2 linked regions of the Cupriavidus necator N-1 genome follow. The main gene of each other region encodes a partner of the protein of the gene in region 2 in a complex. Links are inferred from orthologs where the notes say so. Each region holds a gene or a part of one and is shown on either strand. Other genes may lie near its edges.

Region 1 (5,660 bases), 3.1 Mb from region 2 along the record:
GCGCATGGGGCTCAGTTCGCCAGCTGGCTGCGCACGTGGCCGACCACATCGGCCACGCTGACGGCGGTGGCCTGCGCGTCGCGCCGGCCCTGGTACTCGACCTTGCCTTCCTTCAGGCCGCGGTCGCCCACCACCACACGGTGCGGCACGCCGATCAGCTCCCAGTCGGCAAACATCACGCCCGGGCGCTCGCCGCGGTCGTCCAGGATGACGTCCACGCCGGCGGCCAGCAGCTCGGCATGGATGCGGTCGGCCTCGGCCTTGACGGCTTCGGAGCGGTCGTAGCCCACCGGGCAGATCACCACCGCGAACGGCGCGATCGCGGCCGGCCAGATGATGCCGCGCTCATCGAAGTTCTGCTCGATCGCCGCGCCCAGGATACGGGTGACGCCGATGCCATAGCAGCCCATCTGCATCGGCTGGGTCTTGCCGTTCTCGTCCAGGAAGGTGGCGTTCATGGACTCGGAATAGCGCGTGCCGAGCATGAACACGTGGCCCACCTCGATGCCGCGGCAGATTTCCAGCGTGCCCTTGCCGTCCGGCGAGGCGTCGCCTGCGACCACGTTGCGCAGGTCGGCCACGATCGGCTCGGGCAGGTCGCGACCCCAGTTGACGCCGGTGTAGTGGTAGTCGCGATAGTTGGCGCCACAGACGAAGTCGCTCATGTTGGCGACGGTGCGGTCGGCCACCACCTTGACCGGCTTCTTCATGTCGATCGGGCCCAGGTAGCCCGGCGGCGAGCCGAAGGCGTCGACGATCTCGTTCTCGGTGGCAAAGCGGAAGTCGGCCAGGCCCGGCACCTTGGACGCCTTGACCTCGTTCAGTTCGTGGTCGGCACGGATCAGCAGCAGCCAGATTTCGGCGCCCGCTTCGGTATCCTTGGCCAACACGATCGACTTGACGTTGCGCTCCAGCGGGATGTTCAGGAATTCCGCCACCTGCTCGCACTTGACCTTTTCCGGGGTGAAGGTCTTGACCAGGTCTTCCTTGGGCGAGGCGCGCTCGGCAAGCAGGGGCAGCGCCTCGGCTGCCTCCATGTTGGCGGCGTAGTCCGAGGTCGGGCAGTAGACGATGGCGTCTTCGCCGGTGTCGGCGATCACATGGAACTCATGCGAGCCCGAGCCGCCGATGGCGCCGTTGTCGGCCGCCACGGCGCGGAATTCCAAGCCAAAGCGGCGAAAGATGCGCACGTAGGCGTCGTACATGTTCTCGTACGACTTGCGCAGGCCGTCCGTGTCGCGGTCGAAGGAATAGGCATCCTTCATGGTGAACTCGCGCCCGCGCATGATGCCGAAGCGCGGCCGGCGCTCGTCGCGGAACTTGGTCTGGATCTGGTAGAAATTGACCGGCAGCTGCTTGTAGCTGCGGATTTCCGAGCGGGCGATGTCGGTCACCACCTCTTCCGAGGTCGGCTGGACTGCGAAGTCGCGCTCATGGCGGTCTTTCAGGCGCAGCAGTTCGGGGCCCATCTTGTCCCAGCGGCCGGTTTCCTGCCACAGCTCGGCCGGCTGGATCACCGGCATGGACAGCTCCACCGCGCCGGCGCGGTTCATTTCCTCGCGCACGATGTTCTCCACCTTGCGGATCACGCGCAGCCCGATCGGCATGTAGTTGTAGATGCCGGCACCCAGCTTCTTGATCATGCCGGCGCGCATCATCAGCTTGTGCGAAACGATTTCCGCGTCGGCGGGCGCTTCCTTGAGGGTGGAAATGAAGAATTGCGAGGCTTTCATCCGTAATTTCTCTCTGGGCCGCTAGGTTCGGGAAAATCCGTCCCGGCAAAATCCGGGGGCCGGCGGCACTGAATTGTGTGCACGCGCCTGAAACTGCCCTTCCGCTCGGGGAAAACCAGCATCCCCCGGTCCGGGCCCGGCTGCGCGCTTCCTTTATAATCAGCGTAATTCTAAAGGATTCGAGGTGCAGTCATGCTCGATCGTGAAGGCTTTCGCCCGAACGTCGGCATCATCCTCCTCAACGCACGAAACGAGGTTTTCTGGGGCAAGCGAATCGGCGAACACTCCTGGCAGTTCCCGCAAGGTGGCATCAAGTACGGCGAAACGCCTGAACAGGCCATGTACCGCGAACTGCATGAGGAAATCGGCCTGCTTCCGGAGCACGTCAGGATCGTCGGTCGCACGCGCGACTGGCTGCGTTACGAGGTGCCGGACAAGTTCATCCGCCGCGAGATCCGCGGCCACTACAAGGGCCAGAAACAAATCTGGTTCCTGCTGCGCATGGCCGGCAGGGACTGTGATATCCATCTGCGTGCCACCGAGCACCCTGAGTTCGACGCCTGGCGTTGGAGTCATTACTGGGTGCCGCTGGAGGCGGTGATCGAGTTCAAGCGCGATGTCTACCAGCTGGCGCTGACGGAGTTGTCACGCTTCCTGAACCGGCACGCGCGTGTGCCGCTGAGTCCGTATGGCACACACGGGACGCACGGCCCCCACGGCATGCATGGCCGCCACGGCGGACCACGCAGCCAGGCGCTCAGCCGCGCCCAGCAGGCGCAGCAGGCCGACGCCGACTGCAATGCCGAGGCCGAGCACGCGACAGAGCACGATTCACCGGCAACGCCGGTTTCCACCTCACGGAGCACTGATGACTAGTTTCACCGGCCTGGGCCGCCGCGGCGGCCTGACCGCTGCCGGAATGCTGATTGCCGCGGCCAGCCTTGCGCTGGCCGGCTGCAAGACCACCGGCAAGGAAATGGCGGAGGAAGAAAGCACCTGGATCAACCCGTTCGGGGCCAAGACCTTTGAAGAGGCCAAGGCCATGCTGCCGGCGCCGCCGCAGGACGCCAACCTGATCCCGTTCACGGTGTCGGGTACCGGCTCGCTGTCGTTCGCGGTGGACGGCAAGTCGGTCTCGGTCGGCAAGGACAACGTGGTGCGCTACACGGTCGTCACCACCAGCCAGAGCGGCGCGCGCAACGTGACCTTCGAAGGCCTGCGCTGCGATGCGTTCGAGCGCAAGCTCTACGCCACGCTGCCCAAGGGCGCGACGGAATGGGTGCCCAACAGCAGCGACTACGGCGAGACCTGGCACCGCATGGAGACTGGCGTGCGCAATGCCTACGCCGCCACGCTGGCGATCGATTTCTTCTGCGAGGGCCGTACCGTGGCCGGCACCGCCGACGCCATGGTGCGCGACCTGCAATCGCGCGCGCCGCGCAAGCGCTGAAGCGCACAGCGTCGGCATGAAAAAACGGCGGGACTGCCTGGCAGCCCCGCCGTTTTCATTTCCGCCTGGCCTTTGCGCCGGGATGCCGGATCAGACCAGCACCAGGTTGTCGCGATGGATCAGTTCGGGCTCGTTCAGGTGTCCCAGCACGGACTCGATCTCGGACGAGGGCTTGCGCGCAATCAGCCGCGCCTCGGCACTGGAATAGTTGGTGATGCCGCGCGCCACCTCCTTGCCCTGGGTGTCGACGCAGGCGATTACCTCGCCACGGGCGAACTCGCCCTGCACTTCCGTCACGCCGATCGGCAGCAGCGACTTGCCGCCGCTGGTGAGCTTCTCGACCGCGCCGTTGTCGATCACGACCCGGCCGCGCAGTTGCAGGTGATCGGCCATCCATTGCTTGCGCGCCGTGAGCCGCCCGGTCGGCGCCAGCAGCTGTGTGCCGATGGCCTCGCCCGCGGCCAGTCGCTCCAGCACGTTGGCCTCGCGCCCGGAGGCGATGGTGGTGTGGGCACCGGACTTGGCCGCGCGCTTGGCCGCCAGGATCTTGGTCAGCATGCCGCCGCGCCCGATCGACGTGCCGGCGCCGCCGGCCATGGCTTCCAGCTCGGGGGTGCCGGCCAGGGCCTCGTCCACGAACTGCGCGGCCGGGTCCTTGCGCGGATCGGCGGTATACAGGCCGCGCTGGTCGGTCAGGATCACCAGCGCGTCCCCTTCGATCAGGTTGGTCACCAGCGCGCCCAGCGTGTCGTTGTCGCCGAACTTGATTTCGTCGGTGACCACGGTGTCGTTCTCGTTGATGATCGGCACCACACCCAGGGACAACAGCGTGAGCAGGGTCGAGCGGGCGTTGAGGTAGCGTTCGCGGTCGGCCAGGTCGGCGTGTGTCAGCAGCACCTGCGCGGTGCGGATGCCGTAGCGGCCGAACTGGCTTTCATAGACCTGCGCCAGGCCCATCTGGCCGACGGCGGCGGCGGCCTGCAGCTCATGGATTTCCTTCGGGCGGCGCACCCAGCCCAGGCGCTGCATGCCTTCGGCGATGGCGCCGGAGCTGACCAGCACCACTTCCTTGCCGGCTACGCGCAGCTTGGCGATCTGGGCCGCCCAGCGGGCGATGGCGTCGTGATCCAGCCCCTTGCCGTCGTTGGTGACCAGGCTGGAGCCGACTTTAACGACGATGCGCTTTGCCTGCGCGATGACCGATTGCATGAAGGGAATCCTGTCTCCCGGGCAGCCGGCGGCGGGCGCCGCGCCCGAATTGTCCGTGGGTATTCTTCTGTGGTGGGGCGCCAGCGGCGGCCCCGGCTTATGCCTCGCCCTGCCCCTGGTCGACGTTGTGCAGCCGCTCGTCCAGGCGGATGTCCGGCTCGGCCAGCGCCGCGGCCTCTGCGGCCTTGATCGCCAGCAGGTGATCCTTGATCGCGTAGATCAGCTCGCGGCAGCCTTCGCCGGTCAGCGCCGAAATCTGGAACACCGGCCCCTTCCACTTGTAACGCTTGATGAAATCCTTCACGCGGGCGGCGCGCTCTTCCCCGGGAACCACGTCGAGCTTGTTCAGCACCAGCCAGCGCGGCTTGTCGTACAGGGTTTCGTCGTACTTCTTCAGCTCGTTGACGATGGCCTTGGCCTCAGCCACCGGGTCGACTGCCTCGTCGAACGGCGCCAGGTCGACGATATGCAGCAGCAGGCCGGTGCGCTGCAGGTGGCGCAGGAACTGGTGGCCCAGGCCCGCGCCTTCGGCGGCGCCTTCGATCAGGCCGGGAATGTCGGCGACCACGAACGATTGCTCATGGTCCACGCGCACCACGCCCAGGTTCGGGTGCAGCGTGGTGAACGGATAGTCCGCCACCTTCGGACGCGCGTTGGAGATATGCGAGATAAAGGTCGACTTGCCGGCGTTGGGCATGCCCAGCAGGCCGACGTCGGCCAGCACCTTGAGTTCAAGCTTGAGCATGCGTCGCTCGCCCGGCTTGCCGTCCACCTGCTGGCGCGGCGCGCGGTTGGTACTGGACTTGAAATGCAGGTTGCCCCAGCCGCCCATGCCGCCTTCGGCCAGGCACACGCGCTGGCCGTGCTCGGTCAGGTCGGCGATGACTTCGCCGGTGTCCATGTCGGTGATCAGCGTGCCCACCGGCATGCGCAGCGAGATGTCCTCGCCGGCGGCGCCGTAGCAGTCGGAGCCGCGGCCATTCTCGCCGTTGCGGGCCACGTGCTTCCTGGCGTAGCGGAAGTCGATCAGGGTATTGATGTTGCGGTCCGCCACGGCGAACACGCTGCCGCCGCGGCCGCCATCGCCACCATCCGGGCCGCCGAAGGGCACAAACTTCTCGCGCCGGAACGAGGCGCTGCCATTGCCGCCGTTGCCGGCGATGGCTTCGATTCGGGCTTCGTCTATGAACTTCATGATGATGGGTTTCCGTGATGGATCGGCGGATCAGCGGCTGGAAGCCTCCAACCGGGCTGGCGAACTGACATTG
Region 2 (5,597 bases):
CCGCCATAGAAAAAACGCTGCCTGTTCGCCTGTTCCCCGGCACAGACCCGCAGCAGACCTGCTTTTCGCGCCTGATGACCTTTTTATTCTGGCTGATCTCCCGTTTTCCCCTGCGGCTGCTGCAAGCCGCGGGCGGCGCGCTCGGACTACTGAGCGCGCGCCTGCCCGGCCGCTACGGCCGGCGCCTGCGGGAGAACTTCCGCCAGGCGTTTCCCGACGCCACCGAGGCGATGATCGACGAAGCGGCCCGTTCGGCCGGACGCATGATCATCGAGATGCCCTACTTCTGGAGCCGCAGCAAGATCGGCGCGAAGCTGTATGGCTTTGACGACTACCTGTGGCCCGAGCTGGGCAAGCTGCAGGCGCGCGGCAAGGGCATCATCATCCTGACCCCGCACCTGGGCTGCTTTGAAGTGCTGCCGCAGTCCCACGCGCTGCAGCGCCCGGTCACCGCACTGTTCAAGCCGCCGCACCAGCCCTGGCTGCGCGACTGGATCGAAAAAATGCGCACCCGCCCCGACATGCACATGGCGCCGGCCACGCCGCGCGGGGTGCGCATGCTGGTCAAGGCACTCAAGCGCGGCCAGGCGGTGGGCATCCTGCCCGACCAGGTGCCCAGTGGCGGCGAGGGCAACTGGGCGCCGTTCTTCGGCAAGCCCGCCTATACGATGGCGCTGGTGCACCGGCTGCAGCAGCTGACCGGCGCGCCGGTAGTGGCGGTCTTTGCCGAGCGCCTGCCGCGCGGCGCCGGCTATCGCGGCCACCTGCGCGTGATCAACGACGGCGGCATGTTGCCGGACGATCCTGCCGCAGCAGCAGCGGTCATCAACCGGACCATCGAGGAACTGGTACGCCTGTGCCCCACGCAGTACCTGTGGGCTTACAACCGCTACAAGCAACCCGCCGGAGCGGGCACCCCGGACGCGCCGGACACCCCGGGCAACGACACCGAGCCGGCCGCTGATCAATCGATTTCATGAGCCGTGTGTTCACGTGGCTTGGCATCGGCTTGCTGACGGTGCTGGGCAAGCTGCCATATCCGTTCGTCGCGCGCTTCGGCGAGGCGCTGGGAAGCCTGCTCTACCTGGTGCCGAGCGAGCGGCGCCGTGTGGTACAGGCCAACCTGCGCCTGTGTTTCCCGGACCGGACCGAGGCCGAAATCGACGAGCTGTCGCGCCAGAGCTTCCGCATCCTGTTCCGCAGCTTTGCCGAGCGCGGCATCTTCTGGACCGGCAGCGAAGCGCAGATGCGCCGCTGGGTGCAGATCGACGACCAGGCCGACCTGGTGGCGCTGGATGGCACCCCGCATATCCTGGTCACGCTGCACCTGTCAGGCGTGGAAGCCGGCGCGATCCGGCTCACCATCAACCTGCGCGAGCATCTCGGCCGCTCCGGCGCGTCGCTCTATACCAGGCAGAAGAACGACCTGTTCGACCACTTCCTGAAGCACGCGCGCGGGCGCTTCGGCGCCAACATGATCTCGCGCAACGACAGCGCGCGCGACATCCTGCGCTGTCTGAAGAAAGGCGAGGCGCTGCAGCTGATCGCTGACATGGATTTCGGCGAGCGCGACTCGGAGTTCGTGCCGTTCTTCGGCGTGCAGGCGCTGACACTGACCTCGGTGTCGCGGCTGGCACGCCTGACCGGGGCCAAGGTGGTGCCGATCTACACCGAGATGCTGCCTGACTACCAGGGCTATGTGCTGCGCATCCTGCCGCCCTGGGAAGACTACCCCGGCGCAAGCGTCACCGACGACACGCGCCGCATGAACGCCTTCTTCGAGGACTGCATCCGCCCGCGCGTGCCGGAGTACTACTGGGTGCACAAGCGCTTCAAGCATCGCCTGCCGGGCGAGCCCGAGATTTACTGAGCGCGCCGGCACGTCCGGCGCCGCGCAGCTACAATCCCCACCATGAAACTCCAGTTCACCAAGATGCACGGCGCGGGCAACGACTTTGTCGTGCTCGACGGCATCCACCAGCAGATCGACCTGACTCCGGCGCAATGGCGTGCGCTGGCCAGCCGGCATTTCGGCGTGGGCGCGGACCAGATCCTGATCGTTGAAAAGCCGTCCCGCCCCGATGTCGACTTCCGCTACCGCATCGTCAATGCCGATGGCAGCGAGGTGGAGCACTGCGGCAACGGCGCGCGCTGCTTTGTGCGCTTTGTCACCGACAAGGGCATGACCGACAAGCGCTCGGTGCGCGTCGAGGTGATGAACGGCGTCATTACCCTGACGCTGCAGGACGACGGCCAGGTCACGGTGGACATGGGTGCGCCCGAACTGGAACCGGCGCGCGTGCCGTTCCGTGCCGAAGGCCTGCCCACCCGCGCGGAAGGCGCGGACACGCTGTACGGGCTGGAGGTCAACGGCCGCACCGAATGGATCTCGGCGGTATCGATGGGCAATCCGCACGCGGTGCAGGTGGTGGACAACGTGGAGAACTTCCCGGTGCTGCAGGACGGCCCGGTGGTGGAGCACCATGCCGCCTTCCCCAACCGCGTCAATGCCGGCTTCATGCAGGTGCAGGACCGCCACACCATCCGGCTGCGTGTCTACGAGCGCGGTGCCGGCGAGACCCTGGCTTGCGGCACCGGTGCCTGCGCGGCCGTGGTGGCCGGCATCCGGCGCGGCCTGCTGGACTCACCGGTGCGGGTGCATACCCATGGCGGCGAACTGACCATTGCCTGGGACGGCGGTGCGGAACCGGTGCGCATGACCGGCCCGGCCACCACCGTGTTTGAAGGCAGCATTGACCTAGCAGCCCTGCCGGCCTGACCATAGGGGCTGTGCGCCCCTTTCCACACGCCCCGCATTCCTTGTCGCGGAGCCCCGGCGGGGGGCGCCCATTCCCTTGATCTTACTGGTCAGACCGATGGAGCGCCCATGCCGCTGGACGATTTCCGCATCACCTCGGGCAAGCGTTTTCGCCTTGCCGACTTCGACCCGGGCAGCAAGCCGCTGTCGTGCGGCAAGAAAGAGGAAGACCTTGCCCGCATCATCGAGCTGAGCAACGCCCTCGACGCGCAGCAGGACATCTTCTACGCCGAGCACCGGCGCAAGCTGCTGGTGGTGCTGCAGGGCATGGATACCAGCGGCAAGGACGGCACCGTGCGCGGCGTGTTCCGCAGCTTCGATCCGCTGGGCATCCGCGTGGTGGGCTTCAAGGCCCCGTCGCCCGAGGAACTGGCGCGCGACTACCTGTGGCGCATCCACCTGCAGGTACCGAAGACCGGCGAGATCGTGGTCTTCAACCGCAGCCACTATGAAGACGTGCTGATCACGCGCGTGCACGACTGGATCGACGCCGCCGAGTGCGAGCGGCGCTTCCGCCAGATCCGGGACTTCGAGTCGATGCTGACCGAGACCGGCACCACCATCGTCAAGTGCTTCCTGCATATATCCCGCGACGAGCAGAAGGCACGGCTCGAAGCGCGCCTGGCGGACCCGGAGAAACACTGGAAGTTCGACACCACCGACCTTGCCGAGCGCAAGCACTGGAAGGCCTACATGGACGCCTACGAGGCTGCCATCATGGCGACCAGCACGCCCGAATGCCCGTGGTACGTGGTGCCGGCCGACTCCAAGACACACCGCAACCTGATGGTGGCGGAGATCCTGACCAAGGTCTTCGAGGACCTGAAGCCGGCCTACCCGCCGGCCCGGCCGGAACTGGCCACGATCAAGGTCGACTGAGCCGCCCGGCCGCCTCAGCCGCCGTTGCCGCGGTGCACGTCGTGCGTGACGAAGGGGTGCTCGCGGCTGGGCATCGCCAGCCATTGCGGGTGGCGCAGGGTCTGGCGGATATCGTCCAGCCCGCTGGTCCAGTGCTCATGCATGGTGAGCGCGCCGAACTGGTAGTCCTTGGCCAGGTTCTCGAACGACTTGTCGCGGTAGATCAGCTGGATCACATTGCGGCGCGCGTCGCAGGCCTGCTCCGCCGCGCGGCGGTACCAGGCGTTGTCGCGCTTTGACGGCGGTACCAGCGCCATCACCTCGTTGAGCATGCGGCGCAGGTTCTGCTGCTCGCGCATGTAATCGGTAATGGCCCGCGTGCGGCTGGAATACTGGATGTCCTTCTGGCGCTCGGCCACGTCGACCAGGTCGTGCGGCAGCTTGCCGCGCGCGCTCCACAGGTCGACCTGGAAGATCAGCGCGTCGCGCCGCGGCTGCGCGGTCAGCACCTCGGCCAGCGGTGTGTTCGACACCAGCCCGCCATCCCAGTAGTACTCGCCACCGATCTCCACCGCCGGAAAGCCCGGCGGCAGCGCGCCCGAGGCCATGAAGTGCTCGGGGCAGAGCTTGTCGCGGGTATTGTCGAAGTAGGCGAAATTGCCGGTGCGCACATTGACCGCCCCCACCGAGACGCGCATCAGGTCGGGGCGGTGGTTGATCAGGTCGAAGTCGGCAAAGCGCTCCAGCGTCGCCTTCAGCGGCGTGGTGTCGTAGAAGCTGGCATGGCTCGGATCCGAGTAGCGCGACATCAGCTCCGGCCAGCTGCGCGGCTGGAAGAAGCCACGCTGGCCTTCCAGCATGGCACGCGCCGCATGCAGGCCATCGAACCAGATCCGCATCGGCTCGGGCCAGCCTTCGGCATGGTCGGCGAACCAGGTGTGCGACAGACTGGGCATCCACGGCTGCGCGCAGATGTACTCCCAGAAGGCGCACAGCTGTTCCACGCGGCGCTGGGGCGGATTGCCGGCGATGATGGCGGCGTTGAGCGCACCGATGGAGATGCCGGCAACCCAGTTCGGGTAGATCCCGCCCTCGGCAAGGCCCTGGTACACGCCGGCCTGGTAGGCCCCGAGCGCGCCGCCACCCTGCAACACCAGCGCGCGCACGGCATAGGCCTCATGCGCCGCCCGGTCCGGGGCCTTGGCAGCCTGGCGCACCGGCTTGCGCGGCAGCACCTGCGCGCCGCGCTCGGCCAGGGACTCGCCGTTGCCGGCTGATTCCGCCGTTGTGGATGGCGTTGCCGCCTGCCGCCCTGCCCGTTCCTGCCGCTCTTTTGCCGCCACGCCGCGCTCCCTCCCAGTCTGAAAGTCAGCCGTCCGTCCGCTGTCCGCCGAACGTGCGGAATGAGGGCGCAGGCTGGCAGCGCCCCGTTGTCATCAACGGCTTCAGACGCCGTAGCGCTGACGATAGGCCGCCACGGCCTCGCGCGAAGCCCCCAGCGCCGGGTCCTGCGACGCATCCAGGTAAGCCAGCAGGTCCTTCAGGCTGGCGATCGCGATCACCGGGATGCCGAATTCGCGCTGCACGTCCTGCACGGCGGAATGGGTGCCGACCTGCTCGGCGGTACCGCTCTTTTCCATGCGGTCCAGTGCGATCAGGACCGCGGCCGGCTCGGCGCCGGCGGCGCGGATCATGTTGACCGATTCGCGCACCGAGGTGCCGGCGGAAATCACGTCGTCGATGATGACCACCTTGCCCTGCAGCTTGGCCCCGACCAGCGTGCCGCCTTCGCCGTGGTCCTTGGCTTCCTTGCGGTTGTAGGCGAAGCCGACGTCACGTCCCATGCCCGCCAGCGCCACCGCCGTGGCCGACGCCAGCGTGATGCCCTTGTAGGCCGGCCCGAACAGCACGTCGAACTGCA

Evidence for each region. Proteins that work in one complex are often made in the same cells at the same time.
Region 1: the proteins of dapF (region 2) and CNE_RS15545 are in contact, whole or in part, in a solved structure (PDB 5YGU), measured with the Escherichia coli proteins. The link is inferred for Cupriavidus necator N-1 from one-to-one orthologs.

The regions. Positions count from the first base shown.
Region 1 is NC_015726.1:3,316,039-3,321,698, forward strand. Bases 951-3,767 are described here. They hold CNE_RS15545 (RNA pyrophosphohydrolase), read left to right. Parts: upstream 951-1,925; coding sequence 1,926-2,609; downstream 2,610-3,767. Other genes in these bases: CNE_RS15540 (proline--tRNA ligase), read right to left, coding at 951-1,733; CNE_RS15550 (CNP1-like family protein), read left to right, coding at 2,602-3,183; proB (glutamate 5-kinase), read right to left, coding at 3,274-3,767. In the rest of the region: CNE_RS15535 (lytic transglycosylase domain-containing protein), read right to left, coding at 1-6; more of CNE_RS15540, read right to left, coding at 12-950; more of proB, read right to left, coding at 3,768-4,392; GTPase ObgE, read right to left, coding at 4,490-5,587. UniProt on the Escherichia coli protein: Master regulator of 5'-end-dependent mRNA decay.
Region 2 is NC_015726.1:210,138-215,734, reverse strand. Bases 1,092-3,845 are described here. They hold dapF (diaminopimelate epimerase), read left to right. Parts: upstream 1,092-1,912; coding sequence 1,913-2,779; downstream 2,780-3,845. Other genes in these bases: CNE_RS01060 (patatin-like phospholipase family protein), read right to left, coding at 3,712-3,845; CNE_RS01065 (polyphosphate kinase 2 family protein), read left to right, coding at 2,888-3,697; CNE_RS01075 (lipid A biosynthesis lauroyl acyltransferase), read left to right, coding at 1,092-1,870. Also shown: CNE_RS01080 (lysophospholipid acyltransferase family protein), read left to right, coding at 75-980; more of CNE_RS01075, read left to right, coding at 977-1,091; more of CNE_RS01060, read right to left, coding at 3,846-5,019; pyrE (orotate phosphoribosyltransferase), read right to left, coding at 5,122-5,597. UniProt on the Escherichia coli protein: Involved in the succinylase branch of the L-lysine biosynthesis and in the biosynthesis of the pentapeptide incorporated in the peptidoglycan moiety. Catalyzes the stereoinversion of LL-2,6-diaminopimelate (L,L-DAP) to meso-diaminopimelate (meso-DAP).